Regions from separate parts of the Umezakia ovalisporum Ak1311 genome, predicted to be linked through region 1. Evidence: predicted binding sites of a transcription regulator. Region 1 holds the regulator's gene; the other holds the start of a gene.

Region 1 (3,174 bases):
CAATGTCTAGAGTGGTGACGGACAGAGTAATTTCATTTCCTAGCCAGGGTTTAATATCTTGTTTGTAATCTATGATACTGTTAGCTAATAAACTGCTTTTGAGTTGAGATAATTGTTCTTTAAGCCCTAAGGACTGTAATTGCTCAGGATTTGTCAGTAATGAAACCATTGCCGGAGCAAGTTTTGAAACAAAGATAGCAGCATTGGGGCGAGAAGTAGAGGCCATTAGGTCTACCGGAGTTTTGGCCACAAACCAGTAAAATCCGGCTATGGCTACAATCAGCAGTGCCATGGCACCAGCTACCAAGAAACCAAAGAATGAGCGTTGGCTATTCACATTAGACATCCTAAACCAGATATAAATTTTACATTGATTGGATTTGAAAGCCTACAGGCAAGGAAGCAGTTTACTATAACTATCCCCTTAGGAATAGATGCTGATGCTAGGAAAAAGATTTTCTGCCACCATAAAAGGTATAAGGTTGTTTACAAAAATCTCATGACAGGGAATCCTTCTAGTCAACTCATTACTCAGATTAGTGTAGAGGAACTGGCTCAACGTCTGACTTCTGATGATGTAAGTATTCAGTTAATAGATGTGCGCGAGCCTCAAGAATTGGCAGCCGCTAGCATTGAGGGCTTTGTTAACCTGCCTCTAAGCGAATTTGCGGAATGGGGAGATCAAGTTCTGACTATGTTCAATCCCCAAGCCGAAACTCTTGTGTTATGTCACCACGGTATTCGTTCTGCTCAGATGTGCCAGTGGCTCATGGCGGAAGGTTTTACAAATGTTAAAAATGTTATGGGTGGCATTGATGCCTATTCTTTATTGGTTGATTCTTCTATTCCCAAGTATTAGTTGATCACGCCCTGACAGATGGCATTGCTAAAATCGCGCTGATTGTCAGATTTGAGCAATGCTGTTGTTAAGACAATGAATCTGAGTTGAGAGTTTCAGCATTACCCAGATTTTACTCATAGTCCAGGTATATGAATTTGCTCAAAAATAAGTATTCTAAAATACAACTTCCTTGAAAAAAAGCTGCAATACTACTTAAAGTAAACAATTTTAGCAGTAATAGCTTAATTTGACAAAATAACCATCACATGAGTTGATACTTAGTGATGAAAATAAAACTAAATATTTTGCTAAATTAATTAACTACTTTCATATTTTTTTCAAATCCCAATTTTTTTCTCAGTTTAATTAAAATTTGCCTTCAGTAAAACATACCCTATGGAAGTCCACTTAACGAATCGACAACAGCATATACTTTGGGCAACAGTACGCCACTATATCGCTACAGCAGAGCCTGTAGGTTCAAAAACTTTGGTTGATGAGTATGACCTAGGTGTAAGTTCAGCCACAATTCGGAATATAATGTGCGTTCTAGAAAAATCTGGGTTACTATACCAGCCACACACCTCTGCTGGACGAATACCTTCTGATTCTGGCTACCGCATTTATGTTGACCAGTTAATGAAACCTTCTCTGGGAGGTACTATGCGAACGGATACCATCGCAAAAGAGGTTGAATTGGCGTTGCAAAATCGCCTGCAATGGGAAGATTGGAGTTGGGAAGCCTTATTGCAAGGTGCAGCGCAAATCTTAGCAACTGTCAGTGGTTGCATTAGCTTAATTACTATGCCCCAAACCAATACAGCAATTTTGCGACATCTGCAATTGGTGCAGATTGAAGCCAACAAAATTATGCTGATTGTGGTGACAGATACTTATGAGACTCATTCCAGGCTGATGAATTTGTCTCCAGAGGAGGAAGAAGGAACACTTGATTCCGAGGGAATAGATCATGAATTACAGATCGTCTCTAATTTTTTGAATACCCATTTGCGGGGACGCAGTTTATTGGAATTAACTACCTTGAACTGGAGTGACTTAGACCAGGCTTTTCAACGCTATGGCGAATTCTTGAAAAGTTCAGTAGCAGAATTAACTCGTCGCCATCTAACACCAACCACAACTCAAATTATGGTTCGGGGTGTAGCGGAAGTTTTGCGTCAGCCAGAATTTTCTCAATTACAGCAAGTACAGACAATTATTCATCTCCTGGAAGAAGAACAAGACCAATTGTGGCGATTAATCTTTGAAGAATCGGAAACAGAAGATTTGGGTAAGTCTAAGGTAACGGTTCGCATTGGTACAGAAAACCCATTAGAGCCAATACGCACCTGCACTTTAATTAGTTCTACTTATCGTCGGGGTTTATTACCTGTAGGTAGCGTAGGAGTTTTGGGGCCCACACGCCTTGATTATGAAAGTGCGATTACAGTTGTGGCTGCTGCTGCTGATTACCTCTCGGAAGCTTTTAGTTAATTGGTGAGGATTTATTACCTATGCTTTTATCTTTGCACCCCCAGGTCAACCAGACACATTGGAGTTAATTCAAAAACTTTCCTTGGGGCAATGGCAAGGTATTAACCCCATAGTAATAGTATTATTCAATCTCACGGCCATGTGGCCTGTAATTTACAGCGCACCTTTACTTATTGATGGTAGAGGGCAAAAAATACCGGCTTGGGCTTTTGCTACTACTGCTTTTGCCCTCTTGCCTTATTTAGCTTTACAAGTTTTCTGAAAACAAAAATCCGTTGTTGACACTCCCAGGGCTAAAGCCACGGAGATTCCACATTCTACCTCAGAATTTGCTCTAGCAGGTTTTCACCAACTAGAGTATTGATTCCACCTTTGATTTAGACTTTTGGTTTCAACATTTGATAAATTTCTGGTAGTTGCCACCAGGGGATATTGGGGTATTCGTGATGTTCGTGATGGTAACCGAAATGATAACAAGTTATGAATGACCACCAAATTGGACGGCTAATGGTTTGGGAACGATGATGATCTTTGTAACCTTCTACTGGTTCACTGTGGGGTAAAAAAGTTCCAAAATAAAATAATTGTAAGGAACTTAAAATTGAGGGAATTACCCAAAAATAAGTGAGATTATCCTCTGGAAGATGTAAAAAATATGTTAGCAAGTTATAAATAGTCATTAATGTGATAATTTGTCGCCAACTCCAGTAACCCTTCATAAAATGAAAATACCAGGCAAAAAAGTTTTTATGCTTACCGTTGTGAAAATCTGGATCTGTTTCACTGGCTGGGTTATGGTGATGTAACCAATGTTTTTTTAAAAGTTTAGGATAGGATAA
Region 2 (3,174 bases), on a different contig from region 1:
CTGCACTTTGTCCTTTGGCTGATAGGAAAAGTACGGGAATCCAGCTGGTACGCTCATTTTGTCGGATTTGTTCTACAAAAGTATATCCGTCCATTTCCGGCATCATTACGTCGCAGATGATCATGTCTGGAACGTCTTGTTCAAGAATTTCCAGAGCTTCTCGTCCATTGTCGGCAGTATTGACTTCATAGCCTCTGAATTCCAGGTAATCCTTCACCAGCAAGATGAGGTTAGGGTCATCATCAATCAATAGAAGTCTTTTGTGATCTTTCATGCTGGGCTCTTTCATAGCATTGGCACTTGTCGCGCTTCGGTCCATCAAGGTCTTGAATGGTTATCCTTTATGGTGGATCATTGAGATGTTGTCTGTCCTTTTTTCTACTTAACTTGCCTTTGCTGTCTGGAAGTCTCAAAAGTGTTGGTCACTTTTTGGGAAACAACTAGCTCATTGGCAAACTTCCGGTAAGGATACGTAGAGCAGTAGTATTTATAATGCGCTATTATATATCGCTTTGAAAGTAGCGGGTGAAAAAAACACTGATTAAATAATCGTCCTTCCCATTCACGAGGTAAGTATTGGCTCAAGATGACCCTAACTTCAAAACAACCCGCTCTTTCATAGGCTTACTGCTTCACTATATCCTGCGGATGTTTAGCCTCTATCAGATGTCACAAGCAAGCAGGGGAACTATCGGCAAAGAAAGATGGGTTAAAAATGCACATTCTTCCACTACCGTCATGCCTATCAACTGTTCTGGGATGATTTGCTCAATAACTTCTGGTTTTGCTGGGCAATACCAGGCACCATTTGGGTAGAATACCATTATCGGTCTAGAACAAAAAACTCGCAAGCAATTGACTTTCGTCTTAACGATACAAATGGCAGACTCTAAAAAGGCTAATCAAGCTTTAGCTCTTGGATTCGCCCTTTTTTTTGACTATTCCCCAAATACCAGACTAACTTGTTTTGTACAGAATTTATCAGCTGTATTGTCAGCAAAGATAAAAATGAGTCAAGGCTTTGTCATCCAGAGACTGAGTGGTTGTGGGGATTTGATGGCGGCACTGGATCACTGTAATGTTACTCATCGATAAGCACCCTGATTACAGTTTTATAACAATTTAGCGGCTTTGCAAATAAATTTAGCTATATAAAAATATTCGTAAATTACTGAGCAAAACCTGACATATTTAAATAATTAAGTATTATTACTTAAGTAATTCAGCCCTTGCCTAGTGCGGGAACCCGTACTCAAGTAATTCTTGCCATTGTCTGCTGGTTTTGGGTAAATTAGCACTCAGGAGTTGAGAGTGCTAACTCTGGAGAAATAAACATGGCATCTGTAACTTTAAGCGTTTCTACAGTTAAACCCCTGGGCGATCGCGTTTTCGTGAAAGTGAGCGCCCCCGAAGAAAAGACCGCAGGTGGACTATTTTTACCCGACAATGCCCAGGAAAAACCCCAAGTAGGCGAGGTTGTCGCTCTTGGACCTGGCAAGCGTAACGATGACGGTACCCGTCAAGAGTTAGACATTAAAACTGGCGACAAGGTGCTGTATTCCAAGTACGCTGGCACTGACATCAAGCTCGGCACAGAAGAATATGTACTGTTGTCTGAAAAAGATATCTTAGCAGTTGTCAGCTAATGGCAAATGGGTAGAAACCTAGGGACGCGATTGCTCGTGTCTGTACAAGGTAAAGGAGAAACCCAACACCCAAGCCCCAATTCAAAATCTGATTCACAGCACCAGTTTTAGATTTGAGATTTTGGATCATGGAATTGTTTTTTAGTTTGAACAAGGCGCTAGCCCTGTTCGTACCTCTAAGTCATCATCAATCTAAAATCACAAATCTAAACTCGCAAATCAAAATCCAAAATTCATTTGACTTACTCCCTGAATTGAGACACCCATGGCAAAACGTATTATCTACAACGAAAACGCCCGTCGTGCCCTAGAGCGAGGCATTGACATCTTAGCCGAATCCGTAGCTGTTACCCTGGGCCCCAAAGGTCGTAACGTGGTTTTAGAAAAGAAATTTGGCGCACCCCAAATCGTTAACGACGGTGTAACCATTGCCAAAGAAATTGAATTAGAAGACCACATCGAAAACACTGGCGTAGCCTTGATTCGTCAAGCTGCTTCTAAGACCAACGACGCTGCTGGCGACGGCACCACAACCGCCACGGTTTTGGCTCACGCAATGGTCAAAGAAGGCTTACGCAACGTAGCTGCTGGCGCAAATGCAATTCTACTCAAGCGCGGTATTGACAAAGCTACTGCTTTCTTAGTAAACAAAATCGCTGAACAAGCTCGTCAAGTAGAAGATTCTAAATCTATTGCTCAAGTTGCTTCAATTTCAGCTGGTAACGACGATGAAGTCGGTCAGATGATTGCCCAAGCAATGGACAAAGTAGGTAAAGAAGGCGTAATTTCCCTAGAAGAAGGGAAATCTATGACCACCGAGCTAGAAATTACCGAAGGGATGCGCTTTGACAAAGGTTATATCTCTCCTTACTTCGCTACCGATGCTGAACGCATGGAAGCAGTATTCGATGAGCCTTTCTTGCTGCTAACCGATAAGAAAATCGCTTTAGTACAAGACCTAGTACCCGTTTTAGAGCAAGTAGCTCGTGCAGGTCGTCCCTTGGTCATCATCGCCGAAGATATTGAAAAAGAAGCTTTAGCAACTCTAGTAGTTAACCGCCTGCGTGGTGTACTGAACGTTGCAGCTGTTAAAGCTCCTGGTTTTGGCGATCGCCGCAAAGCTATGCTAGAAGACATCGCTATTCTCACCGGTGGTCAATTGATTACCGAAGACGCAGGTCTCAAGCTAGAAAACACCAAAATTGAAAGCCTAGGTCGTGCTCGCCGCATCACCATTACCAAAGACAACACCACAATTGTTGCCGAAGGTAACGAAGTCGGTGTTAAGGCTCGTTGCGAACAAATCCGTCGTCAGATGGATGAAACCGAATCTTCTTACGACAAAGAGAAGCTGCAAGAACGTCTTGCTAAACTCTCCGGCGGTGTAGCTGTAGTAAAAGTAGGTGCAGCTACCGAAACCGAAATGAAAGATAAGAAACTACGCCTAGAAGACGCAATCAACGCTACCAAGGCTGCTGTAGAAGAAGGTATTGTTCCTGGCGGTGGTACCACCCTAGCTCACCTGGCT

What was found. Region 1 encodes HrcA, which represses chaperone genes, less so after heat shock. Its sites were predicted from a motif close to TTAGCACTCNNGANTCNNGAGTGCTAA; they were not measured.
Region 2: a site for HrcA is predicted at 1,292-1,318, ahead of groES (co-chaperone GroES). Genes of this name have one in related genera too.

What each region holds. Positions count from the first base shown of each region.
Region 1 is NZ_JANQDJ010000046.1:5,779-8,952, reverse strand. It holds gene NWP25_RS08255 (DUF3352 domain-containing protein) at 1-346, opposite strand, end outside; gene NWP25_RS08250 (rhodanese-like domain-containing protein) at 500-859, shown strand; gene hrcA (heat-inducible transcriptional repressor HrcA) at 1,238-2,335, shown strand; partial or broken gene NWP25_RS08240 (DUF2834 domain-containing protein) at 2,349-2,588, shown strand; gene crtW (beta-carotene ketolase CrtW) at 2,713-3,174, opposite strand, start outside.
Region 2 is NZ_JANQDJ010000047.1:56,875-60,048, reverse strand. It holds gene NWP25_RS08665 (response regulator transcription factor) at 1-319, opposite strand, end outside; gene NWP25_RS08660 (hypothetical protein) at 663-824, opposite strand; gene groES (co-chaperone GroES) at 1,335-1,646, shown strand; gene groL (chaperonin GroEL) at 1,912-3,174, shown strand, end outside.